Regions from separate parts of the Leuconostoc sp. DB-1 genome, predicted to be linked through region 3. Evidence: riboswitches for the same ligand, from Rfam matches in the RefSeq annotation. Region 3 holds a riboswitch; each other region holds the start of a gene.
What was found. Region 3 has a riboswitch for thiamine pyrophosphate ahead of thiM (hydroxyethylthiazole kinase). Riboswitches for the same ligand answer to the same signal wherever they lie in the genome.
Positions count from the first base shown of each region.

Region 1: it holds a riboswitch for thiamine pyrophosphate, as region 3 does, so the genes downstream of both, tenA (thiaminase II) here and thiM (hydroxyethylthiazole kinase) in region 3, are expected to answer to the same signal.
Region 2: it holds a riboswitch for thiamine pyrophosphate, as region 3 does, so the genes downstream of both, HFP47_RS05815 (nucleoside 2-deoxyribosyltransferase) here and thiM (hydroxyethylthiazole kinase) in region 3, are expected to answer to the same signal.
Region 4: it holds a riboswitch for thiamine pyrophosphate, as region 3 does, so the genes downstream of both, HFP47_RS03540 (acetylornithine deacetylase) here and thiM (hydroxyethylthiazole kinase) in region 3, are expected to answer to the same signal.

Region 1 is NZ_JABFNJ010000001.1:1,298,688-1,301,903, reverse strand. Features, by position in the region: gene hisC (histidinol-phosphate transaminase) at 1-417, shown strand, start outside; gene tenA (thiaminase II) at 505-1,209, opposite strand; TPP riboswitch at 1,281-1,383, opposite strand; TPP riboswitch at 1,516-1,604, shown strand; gene HFP47_RS06295 (ECF transporter S component) at 1,728-2,318, shown strand; gene HFP47_RS06290 (ATP-binding cassette domain-containing protein) at 2,332-3,216, shown strand, end outside.
Region 2 is NZ_JABFNJ010000001.1:1,191,228-1,194,443, reverse strand. Features, by position in the region: gene HFP47_RS05820 (phosphoketolase family protein) at 1-1,384, opposite strand, end outside; TPP riboswitch at 1,762-1,869, shown strand; gene HFP47_RS05815 (nucleoside 2-deoxyribosyltransferase) at 1,979-2,449, shown strand; gene HFP47_RS05810 (thymidylate synthase) at 2,474-3,216, shown strand, end outside.
Region 3 is NZ_JABFNJ010000001.1:209,377-212,592, reverse strand. Features, by position in the region: gene thiD (bifunctional hydroxymethylpyrimidine kinase/phosphomethylpyrimidine kinase) at 1-510, opposite strand, end outside; gene thiM (hydroxyethylthiazole kinase) at 503-1,282, opposite strand; TPP riboswitch at 1,427-1,517, opposite strand; gene HFP47_RS01040 (ABC transporter ATP-binding protein) at 1,555-2,268, opposite strand; gene HFP47_RS01035 (ABC transporter ATP-binding protein) at 2,265-3,050, opposite strand; gene HFP47_RS01030 (branched-chain amino acid ABC transporter permease) at 3,022-3,216, opposite strand, start outside.
Region 4 is NZ_JABFNJ010000001.1:757,705-760,920, reverse strand. Features, by position in the region: gene HFP47_RS03540 (acetylornithine deacetylase) at 1-1,089, opposite strand, end outside; TPP riboswitch at 1,178-1,266, opposite strand; gene HFP47_RS03535 (DUF6622 family protein) at 1,418-1,921, opposite strand; gene HFP47_RS03530 (NAD(P)-binding oxidoreductase) at 2,374-3,009, shown strand; gene HFP47_RS03525 (Hsp20/alpha crystallin family protein) at 3,170-3,216, opposite strand, start outside.

The sequences.
Region 1 (3,216 bases), 1.1 Mb from region 3:
TTATCAAAGGCATACGGTCTAGCTAATTTACGTGTTGGATATGGCATCATGCAAGATACCCTTTATAGTGCGATGCAAGCAGTTCGTTTACCCTATAATTTATCAACCTATCAGATTGCTGGTGGCACGGCTGCTGTATTAGATCAAGAGTACTTGCAGAAAAATGTCCAACGTTTTCAAGTAGAGCGCCAAAAGTTCCAAGATTTTTTGACTAAAAATAAGTTTAAGTTTTATGAATCACAGGCTAATTTTATTTGGATAAAGGTTGGCGAAACGAAAAAAGTTGGTCAAAAATTATTAGAACAAGGTTTCCAAGTCAACGATCGACTTAATCCTGAGTGGATTCGTATTGCGTTAGGTACACCAGAAGACAATGCTGAATTAAAATTAGCTTTTTTGAAAGCTACAAACAAATAAATTCACGGATACACAAAAATGTTGCGTCATTAAATAACGACGCAACATTTTTGTGTTATTAAATTTCACTTCTTTACATCAATAGCCTTACAAAGTGTTTGCCTGATTTAATACATCTTTGAAGCGCCAGTCTTCTTGGTGGTAGGCTTGTTCCCAGAACTGCCATTCTAATTCACAACTTTTAAGAAAAAAATGTGTGGCCTGTTGGCGTTGTTGAGTTGTTGCATTTTCTGCCAAGCGATCTATCCATTCAAAGATTTTGTCAGATAGTGAAACTTCCGAATCATCATCTGTATTATCATAAAAATCAATCCAGCTTTTGAATGGGTTATCATTTGTGTTTGCTTTCTCCTGAACTTGTTTTTTTGCAATTTCATTATAGGTCCAAGGGCACGCCTGAAAAGCAGCTAGAATATTTAATAAGGAGCCGGTGTCAGCCGCACGATACATATGTGATTCGTATAGATATGCTTTAGGTGTTGGCGTGGCGTGTTGCAATGTTTCATATTCAACGCCGGCAACGTCACAAAAAACATGATGGGGATGAATTTCGCTATTTAAAATGAAATCAATTGAATCAGCAAAAAATTTCATTTCATTACGATCAGTTAATTTTGTAATGGCATTGGCATAAATTTTGATAAATTCACTAAGATATTGGAAATCTTGTTCAACGTAAAAAATCAAAGCTTCTCGGGGAACGTAAGCGTCCGCAATGCCACGAACAAATGCGTGATCATGAATGGCTGTCATAATTGGTGCAGCTTGGGTGCGCAATTCTTCTGAAAACATAATTTCTCCTAAAATCTTTACATATCCAACAAAAAAACTCTCTCTTGACTAGGCAAAAAAGAGTATCTTTTGTAAAAAGAATACCACTTTCCTACGCTAGCATTGACTAGATCAGGTTCGAAGGGATTGATAAATAATATCATCTCAGCCAAGAAGGCACCCCTAGTGGACAGCATATATATTTTTTAATGAGATTAGCATAGCATTGAAAAATTAAAATTGCAAATGGTTTTATGGTGTAGCTAATGGGCTAGAAAATTTCTTTGCATTTAAAATTAGAATAGGTTATACTAATTCACGAAGTTAATATTTTATCTGGGGTACCGTAAGGTTGAGATAATACCCATTGAACCTGTCAGGTTAATACCTGCGAAGGAAGAATAAGTTAGATTAAGATGTCTTTTTGATGCCATCAATCACTAAATTCTTTTGTGGTTGGTGGCTTTTTGTATGGACACTTATACTATAAAAGGTATTTTATCGAAACATACAACCTCGAAACAAGAGGAGAGATGTTTATGGAACAAGTAGAAACAGTAACAGCGGGATCAAAAGGGAAATGGTCTTTGCGAGAAGTCATTTTAATGGCGTTGATTGGTATTGCCTTTGGTGTGATTTATTTTATTATGGATCCAGTGTACACAGCACTTGATGCAGTCTTAGTTCCGCTTGGGTTACACCAATACACCATTGCAATCACTATTGGGCCATGGATGATGGCAGCCCCATTGGCTAGTTATTTATTGAAACGTGTTGGTGCGGGATTAATAGGTGAATTGCTTGGCGCCACTGGAGAAGCCTTGTTGGGCGGCTATTGGGGTGTTGCAACACTAATTTCTGGATTTATTCAAGGTATCGGATCAGAGCTTGGTTTTACTTTGACAGGATATAAAAGCTGGAAAATGGGTTTGATTTTGTCAACATTTACTGGAACATGCGTGACATTCATCTGGTCATTGTTCCACGATGGATATCTACAATTTGATTTTGGTATGCTAGTTGGGTTGTTTATTGTTCGCTGGATTTCAATTGCATTTTTTGCCGGTCTATTAGTTTACTGGATTGTCAACTTGCTAGAGAAGTCTAAATTATTAAAAACAAACCGATAAGGTCAATAAAAGTATGACGGAATTAAAGGCCAATCATTTGGATATTAAATTTGACGATGAAATTATCTTAGAAGATATTTCACTGGAGATTAGACCAGAACAATTTATATTATTAGTTGGTTCATCTGGATGTGGCAAATCAACTTTGATGACTGCCTTAGCTGGGTTATATCCTAAATATGGCGGCGAATTGTCACAGGAAGTGTCTTTGAACCATCAATCAATTGCTCAAATCAAAGCGAACCATCGCGCTAAAAAAGTTGCCATGCTATTTCAGCATCCAGATCAACAATTTGCCATGGATCGCGTAGAAGATGAATTAATTTTTTCATTAGAAAATTTATCTTTAACTACCGAGGAAATTGATAAGAGAATTAATTCTGCTTTATCAGAGGTAGGAATTGAATCACTGCGACACCGAGAACTTTCATACTTGTCAGGTGGAGAATTGCAAAAGGTTGCTTTAGCTGAAACATTAGCGATGGGTGCAGAAATTATTTTATTGGATGAACCTTTTGCGGCCGTTGATCCAGAGCATCGACATGAGTTACAAGTATTGTTAAAAAAATTAGTTGATCAAGGACATGGTATTTTAGTTTCAGATCATGACACAAGTGGATACGAAAATCTGATAACAGATTTATATCGTATTGAAAATCGACATATAGCATGTATTGATTCTACAGCTTGGTCTCCTTTTTTTAAACAAGATGTAAATGATAGTATTGTTACTAATGATGAATTTAATGAGTCTGTGTTTAGCATGGCACATGTGACGGTAAACAACGGTAAACAATCCATATTGAAGAATAGCAGTTTTGAGTGGGCAAAAGATAAAATCACCTTAATTACTGGACCCAATGGTATTGGAAAATCAAGCTTACTGCTTACTTTTGCA
Region 2 (3,216 bases), 980 kb from region 3:
ATAACATAGAATCAATAATACGGCCTTCAGGTGCCATGAATTGATCATTAGGTTCTTTGATTGGTAATAGCCATTGGCGATTAGTTGTTTCAAAAATGTCTTGGAAACGATTAGAAGCTGTTTCATCTGGGCCAAAGCCACGGAAGTTAGTAGGATTAAGTTTGATGATATCACGCAAATAGTCACCTAACAAAATAGCATCTTGAGCTAAGTTATTGCCTGGCTGATTATTTTCTACCAAATAATTGTCAATGTCAGGTAAAATTAAAGGTTTGATAATACCAGCATTGGTGACCGAATTATTGGCCATACGTAGCTCTTTTTTCGGTAATACTTCTTGGATAGATTGTGTTAACTGACCGTTTTCATCAAATAATTCATCCGGTTTGTAAGATTGTAACCAATCAACCAGTTGTGGTATATATTCAGGATGATTTTGGTCAGCAGGAATTGGAATTTGGTGTGCACGAAATGAATTTTCAATTGGTTTGTCATCCCAAGTTTTTGGCCCTGTCCAGCCTTTAGGTGAACGTAAAACAATCATTGGCCAAAGTGGTCGTGTAATCTCTTCATTTGTCTGCTGAACGGCTTTTTCTCTAATGTCTTTAATCTCAGTAAATACTGTGTCCATGGTTTTTGCCATTTCTTCATGAACTTGCATAATCGGTTTGTCAAAAGAACTTACAAAGTAAGGGTGCCATCCCAGACTGTGGAAATACTCGGTTAGTGTTTCATCAGATTCTCGAGAGAGAACTGTGGGATTCGCAATCTTGAAGCCATTTAAATTCAAAATTGGTAATACAGTACCATCATTTTTAGGATTCAAAAATTTATTAACATGCCATGAAGTGGCTAGGGGTGCTGTTTCTGCTTCACCATCGCCAACAACAACCGCAGCAATGAGGTCTGGATTATCCAATACAGCACCAGCACCGTGCAAGATAGAATAGCCTAAAGCACCACCTTCATGAATCGATCCAGGTACTTTAGGATCAGCATGTGAAGCAACGCCACCGGGGAAAGAGAAACGCTTAAACATTTTCTGCATACCCGCTTCATCCTGTGTGATTTCTGGAAATGCTTCGGTATAACTACCATCAAGATAAGCATTTGAAATCATTACTTGTCCGCCATGGCCAGGCCCCTCAATGTAAAACATATTCAAATTAAATTTATTAATAGCACGATTTAAATGGGCATAAATAAAGTTTTGACTAGGAATCGTGCCCCAGTGCCCGATTGGGTGAATTTTAACTTGTTTTGCCGTTAACTTTTCCTTAAGCAATGGGTTATCTAACAAATAGAGTTGTCCAACTGACAAATAATTGGTAGCTCGCCAGTAGGCATCTAAATTGTTCAGGTAATCTGTTGAATCGATATTCATTTGATACTTCCTCCAATTTGTGACAACGCATACACAAAGTGCATGCTACGATTGCGTAAAAATATTGCAAGATATAAAATTAACTTTGCAAAGTATAGTGAAAAGTTCAGAAATAAATTGATAATTAATCTGAACCTGGCGAACACCAATTCATTATCAAGCCGTGTTTTTACATATTCATCGTAAAGGTTGTTTTTTAAAAAGTCAATACCAATACATTAATTGGTACGACCCAATTAATGTATTGGTATTGACTTTTATGGTTATAATCGCGTCATAACGGGAATTAACGTCTTAAAATTACTATTTGGTAAAATAATTTGTTTGCATACTTCTGAACAAGTGTGTTACACTCGATTTTGTTATTAGTCGATTAATTAACATACTAGGGGTGCTTTTAAAAAAGCTGAGAGAGAAGAGATAATCTTTGAACCCTTTGAACCTGATCTGTAGCAAGCAGCGTAGGAAAGTATGAATATATGATTTTTTTGCAATCATATAAACAGCCATACTATATCTAAGAGCGTTTGCAATATAACTGTTATTATTGCAAACGCTCTTTTTCTATGTGTTGAAAATTTAGGAGGCAATTTTGTGAATCAACGTATTTTTTTGGCGGCACCTTTCAAACAACTTTTGAATCAAAACAATCGAGTCAATACGGAAACTACACAGGCACTGCAGCAAGTAATGCAAGTGTTAGAAGATAAAGGAATGTTTGTGGATAATGCGCACAAACGAGAGAATTGGGGATTAGAAATGATGACCCCCACTCAATGTACAGATGCTGATTTTAATTCCATAAAAAATTGTGATATTTTAATGGCTTTTCCGGGTAGCCCAGCATCACCAGGTACCCATATTGAAATTGGCTGGGCGTCAGCATTTCATAAAAAGATTATTTTGCTTTTAAAGAATGATGTTGACTATGCATATTTGATACGTGGTCTTGGTGTAATTGGGGACGTAGAGTATATCTATTACGAAGATATGAATAGTTGCCTTTCACAAATAAGTAATGTGATAGACAATTATCTACAACACAATAAAGTATTGTCAAAGTAGCGTTGAATGAGGGAGTTGAGTTAAATGACAACATATGAAACCTTTGATGATGCCTATATAGCCGAACTAAATGAAATATATCATCATGCAGAATTTTTCAATGAGCCCAGAGGATTTAGTAGTCGGGAAAAATTAGGTGTTAATTTTAAAATTGAAAATCCCGTACAGAGAATTGTATATAGCCAAACGAGAAAAACAAATATTATCTTTAATTTTGCGGAGGCATTGTGGTATCTAACAGGAAACAATAGCTTGTCTTACATCAGCTATTACAATAAACGAATGCCTGATTATTCAATGGACGGGCAAATACTAACCGGTACGGCATACGGCAAAAAGCTGTTTCATTTTGGGGAACAAAACCTAAATCAATGGCAGAACGTTAAACAAGAACTGCTAAATGATGCTGATTCGAAACGAGCGGTAATCCAAATATTTGATGCACACGAATTAACAATTAATCAAAATTTAGATGTATCTTGCACATTGGGATTGCAGTTCTTAATTAGAAATAACCAACTTAATATGGTGGCTTACATGCGAGCAAATGATGCGTTTCGAGGCATAGTAAGTGATATTTTTTCATTCACCTTTATCCAAGAATTTATGGCACGAGAGTTGAATCTTAAAGTTGGAAAATATTACCATAGCGTGGGCACAATGCATATTTATGAACCTGATAATCAGTGGGTGACGCATGTGCTCAATGAATCAAATGATCAAACATTTATCTCTCCTAAAATGCCACAAGGAAATAATTGGGCGAT
Region 3 (3,216 bases):
TCCTAATTGTTGTATCTTTGAAGCTGATTGCATCACATCTTCATGGTTAGTAATGTTTGACCCACTTAAGACTTCAGCTTCTGGCATATTAGGCGTAATGAGCGTTGCCAGCGGTATCAAACTAGACTTAATAGCAACTATGGCCTCATCACTCAATAAGTGAGCGCCTCCCTTGGCAACCATTACAGGATCTAATACATAGTTACCAAAATCTGCTTGTTGTAAAAATTCAGACACTGATTTTACTGTGGGCACATCACCAAGCATGCCACTTTTTACAGCACTTATTTTTAAGTCATCAGCCACTGATTTTAATTGGGCATGGATCATAGATGGTGAAGTCATCGAAACTTGCTGTACACCCATTGTGTTTTGTGCTGTTAGAGCAACAATAACATTAGCGCCATAAACACCTTGGGCGGCAAACGTCTTTAGATCCGCGCTAACTCCAGCGCCACCACTGCTATCCATACCAGCAATTGTTAGAACTTGGGGTGTTTTATTAACCATGATTCAGCACACTTTCCTTAATAAAATTTTGAACATCGATATTATCAATAACAAATAATTCATCTAATAATTGATTTGTAAAAGAACCTGGTTGATTCGTTTTTGTAGCGGCTTTTTGTCCAGCAAGTTTGAATGTAGCCATTGCATTCATCACATTAGGAACCTTTAGCCCATCGGCAATGAACGCACCAATTAATGATGATAAGGCATCTCCTGTACCTACAATAGAAGATAATTGTTCAACATTTATATCAAGTGTTTGTGTGTATTGACCATCACTGACAACGTCACAAGCCCCGCTTAGCGCAATCACTGCACCTGTTTTTTTGGCGGCACGCTGTGCAATTTCAATTACGTCACCTTTTCCAGTAGCATCGATACCTTGACTAGCAAAATCAATATCGGCAAACCAAGCAATTTCGGCTGCATTGCCACGAATAACATCAACATGACCAGAGGCTAAAAATTGTGTAATGGCTTTAGACCTAAATGGAACTGATACAGCAACCGGATCTAATACGACTGGCTTGCCTAATTGGTATGCTTCCTGAGAAAGTTTAATAATATCGTTAATTTCTACTTTTTGAAGCGTCCCTGTGTTAATAATCACCGCATTGGCAATTCCGGCTAATTCCTTAAATTCTGCTAGCTCGCGACTCATTAACGGTGAGGCACCAACAACATTAACTACATTAGCTACAAATTGTGGTGTAACAAAATTTGCATAAGTCAGGACAAGAGGTGATTTCGTTCTAATGTCTGTAATATTCATGATTAAATTCCTTTTTTGTTTGGCTTCGTGTTTTTAAACAAATATCTTCATTAATTTTAAAAATTAACATTAATGAATAAAAAAACCGCTAACTATCAGAAAAGATTAGTTAACGGCTAAATAGGCATATTTATACACTAGAATAGTTCATTATTATAATCTTCCTTCGCACGAATTACCGTAATCAGGTTCAATGGGTATCTCTCAGCCAGCTTGGGCACCCCAGATATTTATTTAATTCTACTTCAGTGTACCTGAATCCATATGAATAATCAACCGCCTAAGTATGCTTTGCGCACGTCATCTGATGCAAGTAGCTCTGCTCCCGTACCTGTCATCGTGATCTTTCCACTTTCCAAAACATAGCCGCGATCCGCAATTTTTAGCGCTTGATTCGCATTTTGTTCGATTACTAATACTGTCATTCCTTGTGCATTAACATTTTTAATAATATCAAAAACTTTCTCAATAAATAGCGGTGCCAAGCCCATGGAAGGTTCATCCAACAATAACAATTTTGGTTTTGCCATTAATGCGCGACCCATGGCTAGCATTTGTTGTTCACCACCAGATAAAGTCGCTGCATCTTGATTACGTCTTTCCTTTAAAATTGGAAACTGATCGTAAATAAGTGTGTATTCATCTTTCAAGTTAATACCCTTGCCTCGAGTAAAAGCACCCAACTGTAGGTTTTCTTGAACAGTCATGCCAGAAAACACGCGACGTCCTTCTGGCACTTGAGCAACTCCACTTGAGACAATTCGCTCTGAATTCATAGTCAATATGTTTTGATTTTCAAATAAAATACGTCCCTTAGTGGGTTTTTCTAAGCCCGAAATCGTACGTAAAATTGTAGTTTTCCCAGCGCCATTAGCACCAATTAGTGATACGATTTCGTTATTGTTCACCACAAAGTTAACATCTTGTACCGCTTTAATGGCACCATAACTTACGTTTAAATTTTCAACTGTCAGTAATGCACTCATTCGTTATTTTCTCCCAAATATGCACGGATCACATCGGCATTTTGCTGTATTTCTAATGGTGTGCCACTGGCTAATAACTTACCGTACTCTAATACATATAATCGCTCACTGACAGCCATAACAAGGTTCATATCATGCTCAATTAAAATAATTGTCATCTTAAATTCTTGTTGAACTTGTTTAATTAAACGTGTTAAATCAGCCGTTTCTTGTGGATTCATACCAGCTGCTGGCTCATCTAAAAATAAGATTTTAGGTTTTGTGGCCAATGCCCGCACAATTTCTAAACGTCGTTGTTGCCCATATGGTAAGTTTGTTGCCAGCGTATCTTGTACCTCCAGCATATCAAAAATACTTAGTAGCTTACGAGCTTCGTTTTTTAGTTGCTCTTCATTTTTATAAAATGAAGGTAAACGAAACAATGAACTGAATACATGTGCCTGAGTACTAGAATTCATAGCAATCATAACATTCTCTAATACTGTTCGACTTTCAAACAAGCGAATATTTTGAAAAGTGCGCGCAACGCCTAATCGAGCACGTTTTGCAGGAGATTGACGATTGACATTAGCTAACTGCTGACCATCAAATAGGAGTACTTCTCCCTCACTAGGTGAATATACACCTGTTAGTAAATTAAATAATGTGGTTTTACCCGCACCATTTGGCCCAATTAAACCAATTAACTCATTTTCGGCAGCTTCAATACTAACACCATCAACAGCAGTTACACCTCCAAAACGGATACTTAAATCACGCGTTTTCAGTATTGTCTGAGCCATGTCCGTCTCCTTCATCAAATAACCATTTCTTTAATGATAGTTCTCGACTACCAAAAATACCTTGAGGTCTAACCAGCATCACAGCAATTAAAATAACAGCGTAGATGACCATACGCAAGGAACCAAAATTTTGTAACATTGTGTCTAACACACCTAACGCAATTGC
Region 4 (3,216 bases), 550 kb from region 3:
GGTCGAAAAAGAGATGTTAGTCCTAGTTCCAAATGTAATCTGGTGTGACTTTAATAGTGATTGAACTGCAGCGTGGTTTTCATCTATTTCTAGTGCTGGGAAAATTTCACCTCGATCTTCAATCATAGAACTTCCGCCCCATTCAAAAATAGGTAAGTGATTTTGTAACCATGGATCGGCTTGCGCTAAACGAGTTACAAAGGATTCAATTTCTTTAGTGACAGATTGATAGGTTTCATTGGGATAAAAATGGACTGTTATCCATAAACGCGCTTCATCTGCTACGAAGGCTGCATGTCGTCCACCCTCAATCACTGCTGGATTAATCGTATTTGTACCAGCAGGAAACCCTGGGTACACCTTATTTATTGCCCAGTCACGTTCTAGCTCTTGTAAACCAATAATTATCTTGGCCATCTTCTCAATAGCGCTTGCTGCTCGCAAACCACCACCAGCATGAATCATTTTACGACGTAAGCCATCGTGATACGTTTGATCACTTTTAATTGTTATCCATCCCGTGATAACACCGCCTTGCCCTTGAACCTCTAAGTCACTTGAGTCTGTTACGAGTGCAAAGTCTGCTGTATAACCATGATCAATGGTTGATTTTGTGCCAGCTTCACCAACTTCCTCACCAATAACGGATTCAAATAATACTTTCCCTGGTAAAGAAATGTTTTGGTCATGTAAAGTTTTTAAGGCGAACAATGCCGCTGCTAGTCCACCCTTCATATCTGATACACCACGACCAATTAATCGATCATCCTGAATAACAGCCTCAAAAGGTGAAAAAGACCATTGCTCATCAGGGTTTAACGAGGCAACGTCAATATGTCCATTAATAATCAAGCTCTGATATGTCGAATCACCGTTTTTGGTTCCAACCACAATGTCATCGTTGTCATATAATGCCCATTGATCAATATCAAATCCTAAAGGCCGTAAGTAATCAGCAACAAAATTTTGAGCCTCACGTGTGTTACGTGCTGGTGGCGCTGGGGTCTCAAAAGCAACCAACTGCTTTACCAATTCTAATAAATCATCTTGCTGCGACGCAATTTGTTGAGTAACTTTTGTTAAATCCATGCTTTACCTCCACAAAAAAAGCACTTTTGCCAGCGGACAAAAGTGCTCAAAAATTGCTTTAAATATGTATTGCTAACAAGTTACTGTTGTATCACACAATTCACTTTCCTCCGCTGGCATTATCCATCTCAGGTTCAAAGGGTTCTTCTCAGCCAATTGGCGCCCCTAGTTATTTACTATTCAATTATTAACCGAGTATATCTTATTTTGCAACCTCTGTCAAAAGACACGCGTAATTACTTACATGAACCTTTGTCTATGTTTTACGGTTACGATGGTGTAATTGAGCATGATCTTGGGAACTGGAATAGCTCCTTTCACTATGACTTCAAAAATTGTTTTTTGCCGTAAGCGTTTTATAAATGCCGCCAAAGAATAATCCAACTGTGAACCCAGAAACAATACCATAAAAAATGTTGAAATTCATCTGAGTGTAAAGTACTGGATGGATAGCGAGAATAACGTTTAAAATATATTTTACTAGAAAATTGGTTAGCATAATAACTAAAGGTAAGGCACTACCCTCTTGAATTAATTGACCATCTTCAACATAAAAAGATCGTCGCATATAAAGTAAGTAACTGAACAAAAATCCTAAAATCAATGCCACCAGGTAAAAACTCAGCAAAGTATTTGGAGAAGCAAATTTGTTTACTACTGTATTTAGACCCCAAATAACGAAAATAAAAGGCATTATGATTGATCTTCCAATAGAAGCAGGACTGTCATTTATTAATGAGGTACCTCGTTTAATTAGTATAATTAAAACAACCCATACCCAGAACGGTGTGTTGTTAATGATTTCGAAAATAAATTTTAGTATATCAGCCATGATGATACTTCCCTTCTTTACATAAATTTTGGTTAGTATGAAATGACAATTTACACAACAAACCGGATCAACAAAATTTCTACATTAGAAATATCTTTCAACACTCAATATCATACTGAAAAATATAACTGTTGAGATAAGAATTACGACAAGAGGTAAAATACTTGACGACAGGTCAGTGTGTAAATGTAAGTGGTGACCATTTATATGTAAGGGAAAAAATCATCATCTATCTGGAGGGGAAAGTCAAAGGATTATACAATTGTCTCGTCCTCAAAAATCATTCACAAAATTTTTTTATCGTTCTTTCAAAAGTGAACATCGTATTTAATTCTTAAGCCAGTTATTCATTTTCTAAATGAAAGTGCTTAGCAACACAAAAATATAAATTATGTTAAACTCACATATAGTAAGGTATGTTCAAAAATGAGCCTAATTTGAGGAAATAAAAAATGAAAATATTTGTTATTGGTGCTAATGGTCGTGTTGGTCAAGAGTTAATCAAGCACCTGATTAATCAACATCACGAAATTATAGCTGGATCACGAAACCCCGAAAGGACAATGAAACACAAAAATATCACTGCGATCAATTTTGATTTACATGATGATATTGAAACCTTATCTCAAAAAGTTGAAGACATTGACGCAATTTATTTTGTAGCCGGATCGCGCAATAAAGACTTGTTACAAACAGATGCTTTTGGTGCAGTCAAGTCAATGAATATAGCTGAATCGAATGGTGTTTCTAGATATATCATGCTGAGCTCAGCATATTCACTTGAACCTAATAAATGGCATAATCCAGCAATGGCTGATTTGATGAATTATAATATCGCTAAATTTTTTGCGGATAATTATCTTGTGAAACAAACGAAACTTAATTATACGATTTTACAAGCAACTGCACTCGTAGACATACCAGGAACCAATAAAATTAGCTTGAATGATAAGGCGCTAACGAAGAATTCAATTCAAAATGTTGGCGCAACATTAGCGGACATTTTGAATCACAATTCAACAATAAATCAAGTTATAAAAATGAGTGATGGTGATACACCTATATTTGAAGCTTTAGAAAGCATCTAATAAGTCATGAAGTCTTTGATATAAGTGGATGCCCAACATAAAAATGTAATATGCCCAATACAAAAAAGCTCATCCATCCGGACGAGCTTTTTTACTTGTATCAATTAATGCCTCAACGGCTAATACAAAGGACGAATTAATAGAAACACCGAATTATAGATCAGTCAATCTTAATATTAGTACTTGATTGTTCAGTTGCTTTCTTAG